Regions from separate parts of the Bacillus nitroreducens genome, predicted to be linked through region 2. Evidence: riboswitches for the same ligand, from Rfam matches in the RefSeq annotation. Region 2 holds a riboswitch; the other holds the start of a gene.

Region 1 (4,705 bases), 370 kb from region 2:
ATCTATATAGTTCATGTGAATTTCCCTTCCGTTATCTCAAATTGTATCGAAAGTTCAAAAGTCCACTACACCGACTCGAACTTTCAACGCACAGGATGTGCTAGTGTCGACAAGATAAGCCGTGCCGTTTTTGTCACGTGATCCTTTTGAACACGCAATTGTATCTAAAAAAATATATCATAATTAAATAAGAACTACAACGTGAATTGATTCCATTTTAATTGAGGAAAAATCTGAAAAATATGCACTTGTGTGATGTAAATCACAGTCAAACATGAAGGTTCCCCCTATACTAAAAGTATAAATAGAATAAACAATAATACATTGAGGTGAGCTTACATGTTTTTAGCCTATTTTCTGACTGTAAGTATTATTCTAGTATGTGTCGGTTTTGCGTTCCAAATTATGAAAGGTGTTCAATCTATGGATCGAGATTCGTTAGATCAGTAATTCTAAGAGAAGCATATTGCGTACAGCCTATTAAAACAAATCATAAATAATAGGTGCCTTTCCCTTCCAACATAGTCGAGTTAGTTAGTGAGTCGATAGTGCCTAAAATTAGGTTCTAAATCAAATGTTGGGGTTTTAGGCTACCGCGCTACGCTTGGTGGCCTCTATAAAAAATGATGGATGGTACCATTCATCATTTTTTATAGAGGAGAATCACACCAACTCGGTTAACTAATATGTACCCCAATTCTTTTATACTTGTGTGTTAATAAAATCTTCGCCCTAAAGCGTTCAAAAACTCTAAATCCATAAGCATTTCTCTTTAGAACTTTGGTTGAATTATTAATTCCCTCTAAAAACCCATTTGAATATTCATAGGCAAAGCTATTTAATACTTCAACTTGCCAATTTTGTATGGTCTTTATTGCTTTAATCATTTCAGGTATCTTTGAATCCTCAATTAACTTATATAGTTCTTCCAATTCCTTTTTAACCAAACTGATACTGTTTTTTCCGTTTTCTTTGGCACGTAAAAACCAAGAACGATATGCCTCTTTAATTTCATATGCTTGTTTGAGTTCATTCGACATCTCCAAGTAACGATTTAAATGCCATTTCTCATCCTTAGTTAAGCGTTGGCAGTCTTTATGAAAGACATGTTTCATACGTTTACACTTTTTACGGTCGTAGCCATGAAATTGGTTTTGCACTCGACGTCTTACTCCATCAAGCCCCCAATAGATGTAACGACAAAAATGAAATCTATCAGCTACAATAACAGGTTTACCCAATGCCTCTTGAACGGCTGCTTTAAAGGAATGATTCATATCCATTATGACTATTTGCACTCTAGATCCGTGCTTTCTTAAGTAGTCTTTTATCGTACGTTTATAACGATTTGGTAGAATATCAATCGGTTCTTTTGTTATCCCATTCGCAATGATTAACTGGTATTTCCCTTCGCGGGTATCACCCTTGTATTCATCAATAGCTATAACTGTAGGTAATTCTTCCACCGGACGAATTTCACTTCGTGAAATTTGATCGAATCGACGTATAATGGTTGAAGATGAACACCCGTAGATTTCAGCTGTTTCCTTAAATGTTTTTCCTTTAATTGCTTTAATTGATATAGCTTGATTCCATTCTATTGAGGTACGTAGATAACGCATGACAAAAGGATTTTTCTCTGAAAAACGTTTCCCACATTCACAGACATATCGTCTACGCTTATAAAAGATTTGGGTTTTTCTTTCAAACCACTTTAAGTGTTGAATTTTTTGTATACGATAGTCATGAATTTTACTCGTCCTTTGGTTACATTTAGGGCAGCGATGTACTTTTCGCTCCATTTCAACGTACAGGCGGATAACTTCGCCCACTTCTTCAACATTGGTTAGGATAGACCCTTTTAATCCAGGAATAATCATGGTAAAATCCATATACACGCAACTCCATTCTTTAGACTTGTTTCTCGACAATTCAAGTATAAAAGAATGAGGAGTTTGCGTGTTTTTTTATGCACACAAAATTTTGTTTAAACCCCAACAAATATTATAGAGCCTAAAATTAGAGAATAAAAGAAAACGGGAGAATCTAGCTTTTCAAACTAGACTCTCCCGTATTTTTTCGTCATCAAATAAAGGAACCCTTCCATTCTATAGCAACCCAGCCGCCATAGAGAAATTCTCCTTAGGCCCGTGGCTTTGCGTCATCGTTTTTCAACAATTTTGCCTTTTGTATAGTTTGGTTTTTTCTTTACCTATGATGCCTATCTAACTGCCTTATTCAAACGTTGGTACTTACGTTGGATACTAATGGGGCTTCGGTTTAACCTTTTACCAATTACTGAAAACGGAGTACCTATCGCCACTTGCTCAATCATAGTGTGAATTTCAACGGTCGTCCACGCTCTATAGTTGACCCTCTTTCCTTTTGAGCGTTCCCCATCTACCCAATTTGGCTCAGGAACTATTGCATTTTTTTCAATTTTTGAGAAATCGACCCGTTCTTTATTGTCTTTTGCCCAATCCCAAAAATCTTCAGGTTTAATAAAGTAAAATTTGCGTGTGTTTCTTGTTGCCTTTTTGGTGTACTTTAATCCATGGTTATCAATCCATAGTTTCACAGACTTTGGATCAATTTTTAATAGAGTTGCTAATTCATGCATCGTCAATTGGCCGGTGAAAGATTTTGTATTTGAAATACCTAATCTTTTGATCTTTATCTCAACCGCTGTTTCTGTTCGCTCCAGATGGTTGGCAATGGTAGAGATTTTCATACGACCGACATTGTCCTTCAAAAACTCTATTTCCTCGTACGTCCAAGTTCTTTTCTTCAAATCAAAAATCCCCTTTTCATTCTTAATAGCACTAAGAATGAAAGGCCTTTTGATGACATACTATTATCATATCATACTATTGAACTAAAAAAACACTAGTAATTTGAAAATCATTCCAATTGTCAAGTGCTTTTTTTCATACATTTTGTCGAGATTGGTCGAATTTCGATCATCTATCATATGCTGTCACATCCTTTTACCTGCCGTCGTTTCCTGGGAAATGATGTCGGGACTCAAATAACTTGTCGGAAATCATGCAACAGGAAAAGATCCAAGCAGCAATTGCTTGGATCAAAATGAGATTATTCTATACCAGAGGTATTACTTGTCAAAATCAGTTTTGCAGTTTGAAGCTTGCCTTCACGATAAAAGCTCAATTCTATTTCATCACCTATTTTCACTTGTGAATATAAGTATTTTCGTAGGTCCATTGAACTTTTTACCTCAGTGTCATTAATTTTCACGATGACGTCGGTCATTTTTAAACCAGCTTTATCTGCTGCAGAGTTTTGAGCAACGCTTGTAACAATGACTCCCTCTTTAATATCCTCAGGTAGATCAGCATAATACATTCTTGGGATTTCGGCCAAATCCGCTAAACCAATCCCGATAAATGGACGCTCAATTTTTCCACTTTCAATTAAGCTGTTAATAATCGGGACAACATCATTACTTGGAATTGCAAATCCTAGTCCTTCAACACCACTATTTGCAATTTTTAAGCTGTTAATTCCGATAACCTGTCCTTGTGTATTTAGTAAAGCACCTCCACTATTACCTGGATTAATTGCAGCGTCTGTTTGAATAACATTTAATTCCCAGTTACCTGCAGAGGTATCAACGGAAATACTACGATCCTTTGCACTAACGATTCCTGATGTAACCGTCCTTGATAAATCAAGTCCAAGTGGGTTACCAATTGCAAATACTTGATCGCCAGGGCGGAGTACTTCTGAATCTCCAAATGGGAGAACTGCCTCAACGTTTTTTGCATCTATTTCTAAAACGGCTAGATCGGTTAATGGATCTGTTCCGATTAGTTTAGCCATTGTTTTCTCACCATTATATAAAGAGACTTCTACTTCGTTAGCATTTTCAATGACGTGGTTATTCGTAACAATGTAAGCTTTATCGCCTTCCTTTTGGAAGATAACTCCCGAACCTGTTCCACCAGGGATGTTCTGTGCATTTCCTCTGTTAAAAGGATTCTGTTGGGCTTGTAAACTGGTAATTCCAACAATTCCTTTTGATGCTTCCTCCACCATATCTGCGATAGAAGTAGCAGAGTCTTGTACAGATGTCGGTTGGATTTGTACAGGACCATTTGTCTCAATCACTTCTTTGTTCGGCTCTGAGGTTGTGGATTCGGAATTAAAATACCCTTGGAGACCATCAATTTGTGGGGCAACCCCAAGTGTTAACGCCGAACCAAGAACGCCTGCAGTAAGCATACCTAAAAAGCTTTTCCATTTCGAGTTTGTTTTTTCCTTATTCGGCTTTGATGCTCGATGCTTTGTTTCTTCTGAAACCACTGATTGCTGATAAGTCTCCCTATATTCTTGCTGTGAAGAAATAGGTAATTCTTCGTGTTGTCTTATTCCTTCAGTGACTTCCTGTTTTTCTTTGTTTTCTTCCATATAAACATTCTCATTGTCTAAGTTGTTGGATTGATCATCTGTATGATTAAGTTCATTAAAACGTTTATCGTTTTCCATTATGAATTCCTCCTTAACTTGCTCCTTACTTATATCTTAAACAAAAGTTATGAACAAAATATTAACAAACCTTGAAAAGACATGGAAAAACCGAATGAAACCCCCATTAATTGTGGTCGTTCACTCGAATGGAATACGAATTTCAAACTTTGTACCTTTCCCTTTTTCACTTGTCACCTTGATTTTACCATGATGAAGA
Region 2 (4,705 bases):
ACATCCAGACACAATTTTAAGTATCTGGATGTTCTCAACTAAAAGGTATACTAGTATATCAATAAAACAAATAATAAGCCTAGCTTCAACTAATCTTACAATTTAAAACTACCAACTAGTTCATTTAATTCTTCAGAAACGATAGATAAATCTTTTGAACTCTTTGCGATTTCTTCCATGATCGAGCTTGTCTGTTGTGTTGATGCGGATGTTTGTTCCACACCAGCAGCTGATTCTTCGGAGATAGAAGCAATTTCTTGAATGGTTGCACTGATCTCTTGGCTATCATTTGACATTGTCGCTAAGTTCGAGGTGATTATTTGGATATTTGATACCATTTCGCCGATCGCTCTATCGATTTCAGCAAAGGTATCTCCAGTCGTCTTAACCTGAGTAGCTCCCTTTGCCACTTCTTCATAACCTAATTGAAGAGACTGAACAACATTCGTTGATTCTCGTTGAATACTCGCGACAATTTCTGTAATGTCTGACACAGAAACAGATACTTGTTCAGCCAGTTTTCTTACTTCATCCGCCACTACTGCAAAACCACGGCCGTGTTCACCTGCTCTAGCTGCTTCAATTGCTGCATTTAAGGCAAGTAAGTTGGTCTGGTCTGCAATATCATTTATCACAGATACTAGCTTGGATATGTCTTGTGATTGACTATCTAATCCTTTTACTTTTTCTACAGATTCTTGCACAATTTTGTCAATAGTTGCCATTTGTTGAACAGATAACTCCATTAATTGGCTGCCCTCTTCAGACATTTTTTGTACATTATTCGAAGTATCATAGATTTGCTCACCTTTTGAGTTTGCTTCTTGCATCTTCGAAGTAAAGTTTTCCATGGTAGATGCGAGGGTAGAAGAGCTATCGGCAAGAGTTTCTGCACCCCTAGCCATTTCTTGCATCGTAACTGCAATCTGTTCTGAGCCTGCTTTTACTTCACTAGCGGATTGTGCTAATTCTTCACTTTGGCTTGTGACGGTTTCTGACACACCATTTATTTTTCGTAATAGATTTCTAGTATTGTCCATACCCTCATTCGTAGCGTGAATCAATTGTCCCACTTCATCTTTCAGGTTCGTATGTAGGGGTTCTTGGCTTAGATCTCCCTTTGCTACTAATTTCATTTGATCCATTACTTTGATGATTGGTCTTGAAATAAGCGTAGAGGTAATCAACGCTGCGGCTATACTAACTAATACAACCAAAGCGGATACGACTGCTGCCGTGAAAAGGGTTCTTTCTCCAGTTTCTACAACCTCTTTTTCTGTCTGAATAATGGTTTCTTGACTTTTTAGCGCCAAATCTTCATATCCAGCCATAATTTCGCGAACTTCAGCATCGCTTTTTGCTAAATTTTCACGGGCCAACTCTGCATTACCACTGTCATACACATCAAATACTTCTGCTGCCACATATTGACGCCAAGCCACAGTTCTTTTAATAAGACTATCGAATTCCTCGGAAGCACCAATCTCCCTTACAGTCGCTTCATGTCGTTTTCCTTCTTCTGTATAGGCATTAAAACGGTCTTTATAATCTCCACCATATAAGACATAACCACGTGCTGTTGAAATTCGGTTCGCCATCGTACGAGCCATTTGTTCATTCGCAATCAGAATAGGAAGCTCTTCCTGTGCAATTATTCTCGCCTGCTCATTACTTTTAGAGATACTTATGTAAATATAAGCTGTAAATAGAACCATAAGTAAAATAACTAAGGAAAAACCAAATAATATTTTCATTTTTATACTTTTTAAATTTAATCGTTTCATTGTTACACTCCAATTTCGTAAAGTTAATATTTTATGTGCTACATTATTTTCACAAAAAAGCCTACATGCTTTTATATGTAATGCCACTTAAGTGTAGATTAAGCGAGGACTAAGGACTTTAAAGGAGACGGTTTACCTAATAAGTAACCTTGTACATAATTAATTCCAATTGTACGAACTAGTTTTAAATCCTCTTCCGTTTCTATACCTTCAATAATGACGGTGCAATTAAATGCATCGCATAATTTCTTGGCAGACCTAATTAGCTCCACTTTCTTTTGACAAACTGAAAGGTCTTTTGCAAAATAACGATCCAATTTTAAGTAATGTGGTTCTAATTCAATAAAACTTTTTATATCAGAATATCCACTACCAGCATCATCAAGTGCAATTTGGAAACCTAATTTTTTCAGGAACGTTATTCTTTTCATAAAGATAGTAAAATCTTGTATTTTTTCGGATTCTGATATCTCTAGTACAATTTCTTGCTCTCTTACATCGTGGTCTTTTACTAGATTCACAATGAGAGGTAGGAAGGATTTATTTAAGATAGTTGAAGGTAAAATATTTAAAAAAAGTTTTCCCTCTTTTGATGTGTAACCGTTGGAACAATATGTGTTAACTGCGTTTCGAATAGACAAACAGTCGAATTCATAGAGTTGTCCAGATTCTTTCGCCATTCTAAAAATAGATACAGGATTTGGCAGTACCTTTGACCGAATCAATGCCTCAAAACCGATTGGTTTAAGCTTATTTATATTTAAAATGGGCTGAAACACATGATAAAGTTCATTAGCCATTAACATTTAAAAATGACACCCCCCTATATATTTTTTCTGCGTTATGGCTGCTTTGGATGTAGATTAAGATAGGTATTTTCAAAACGGCACTAATTAGCGTTAGTTTTGTGGTTGTGAATAAAGTGCTATGTAGAAGGAAAAATGACTCATAGTATTTTTCGATAAAGCGTTAAAATATTGAGATATTTCCCTTCGAACGCGTATGCACCTCCAATTTTTGGCAATAAAAAAGAACCTGAAGAAAATTCAGATTCATCAATTTGAATACTTTCTTCTGGCAACCAGGCGACCATAGCATTTTCCCTTAGGCCCTTAGCTTTGCGTCCTTACCTTTCGATAAGTTTGCCTTTTTCAATTTAGTTACTAGTTCTAATGCACTACAGTTTTTTATATTTTAACTAAACCTCGACATTTTAACAAGTGATTCGACAAAGTTCTACAAATACCAAAATTATCCGATTATTCTTTAGATGATAAAGGTATCGTTTTAAGAATCAGGTAGGGAATAGAGGATGCCAGCAAGCACTCAAGGACAAATTGCGATTGTACAACATAAAAAGTGTCTCCGAGCGAGTATATAGCCGACAAATCAAGCATCAAATGGAAAAGAAAAGACCTGGAATCAAGTTATCACAGACAAATCGAAGTATACTCAACACCACGAAAAAAATGTCTCCGAGCCAAACGCTCGCAGACAAAATAATAGTAGAGACACATAAAAACTCAAATCTACTTCCAAATAAAAAATGGGACAGTAAATCTGCCCCATTTCAAGTAACCTTAATTCTTAGTAGTTCTCTACAAAATCTTTCAACACATGAACAGACTGCACGCAGTCGCTTAAAGATGTCCATTCGGCTGGGTTATGGCTGATTCCATCTTTGCTTTGGACGAAGATCATTGCAACGGGTAAGACATGACCGACGATCATCGAGTCGTGGCCAGCACCACTTGGTAGGTACACAGGTTCAATACCTTGAGCGACAACTGACTTTTCAATCTTTTTCTGCATGTCTTCACTGATTGGAACAGGTGCTTCACGGATTGTCTCTTCATAATGAAGTTCAATTCCGTGGGCCGCGGATACAGATTTAGCCTTCTCGATCACCATGTCAACGAGTTGATCTCTTGTTTCCTTTTTAATATCACGAATGTCAACGGAGAGCTGAACTTCGCCAGGAATGACATTCACTCCGTTTGGAAGAACTTCGATTTTTCCAACCGTTGCAACTGCTGACGAACTTACTTGTGCTGGAAGGGATGCAACCTCATGGATGAACTGTCCAGCTGCAACTAATGCATCCTGGCGGTCGTTCATTGGCGTGTTGCCCGCATGTCCCGCACGACCTGTAAACGTCAATTTCAACCAACAAGGTCCAGCGATTCCAGTCACAATTCCGACGGGGACGCCTGCTTTCTCCAATCGTTTTCCTTGTTCAATATGGATTTCCACAAATGCCTCAAGCTTTGATAAATCCCTTTTTGATGCGAAAAATTCATCGACAGAAAGCCCAATATCTTCTATCACCTTTGTGAAAGAATCACCATTGATGTCCTTTTTCGGAAGATATTCTTCCCTGGTTGCTTCACCAATCATCGATTGACTGCCACTAAAGCCACCATTAAAACGAGCTCCCTCTTCATCTGAAAAAATAACAACCTCAAATGGGCGTTCTGGCACATAGCCTGTTTGTTTCCATGCTTCAGCTACCTCAAGGGCTGCAAGTACACCGAGTGGTCCGTCAAAATGCCCGCCATTCGGAACACTATCGACATGGGAACCAGATAGAAGTGCTGGTAGATTTGGATTTTTACCTTCCTTACGACCAAATACATTTCCTGCACCGTCTTGGGTTACGGTCAGACCAGCTTCTGTCATCCACTTTTTCACCAAGTCTTTTGCAGCTTTTTCTTCTTTGGAAAACCCGATACGATGTGAGCCGTTATCAGCCGTTCGCCCAATTTCCGAAAGTGCTGCAAGACGAGAGGCGAGACGCTCACCACTGACGCCATTCTTGTCCAACGAAAGATCATAATCCGAAATCAACTTTTCTAATAAGTTCAATGTAGGTCGCTCCTTTTTTGTTTTTTCTCATTCTACCACAAGCGGGGGATATTATT

What was found. Region 2 has a riboswitch for cyclic di-GMP ahead of ACWPVE_RS10860 (EAL domain-containing protein). Riboswitches for the same ligand answer to the same signal wherever they lie in the genome.
Region 1: another riboswitch for cyclic di-GMP. It lies ahead of ACWPVE_RS12585 (ISL3 family transposase); the one in region 2 lies ahead of ACWPVE_RS10860 (EAL domain-containing protein).

The regions. Positions count from the first base shown of each region.
Region 1 is NZ_CAXHYI020000003.1:1,816,939-1,821,643, reverse strand. Features, by position in the region: gene ACWPVE_RS12590 (peptide chain release factor 3) at 1-15, opposite strand, end outside; gene ACWPVE_RS12585 (ISL3 family transposase) at 678-1,898, opposite strand; cyclic di-GMP riboswitch class I at 2,110-2,195, opposite strand; gene ACWPVE_RS12580 (DNA-binding protein) at 2,222-2,791, opposite strand; gene ACWPVE_RS12575 (S1C family serine protease) at 3,094-4,506, opposite strand; gene ACWPVE_RS12570 (sensor histidine kinase) at 4,627-4,705, opposite strand, start outside.
Region 2 is NZ_CAXHYI020000003.1:1,447,616-1,452,320, forward strand. Features, by position in the region: gene ACWPVE_RS10850 (methyl-accepting chemotaxis protein) at 96-1,040, opposite strand; partial or broken gene ACWPVE_RS10855 (methyl-accepting chemotaxis protein) at 1,065-1,784, opposite strand; gene ACWPVE_RS10860 (EAL domain-containing protein) at 1,883-2,590, opposite strand; cyclic di-GMP riboswitch class I at 2,858-2,941, opposite strand; gene ACWPVE_RS10865 (M20 family metallo-hydrolase) at 3,372-4,649, opposite strand.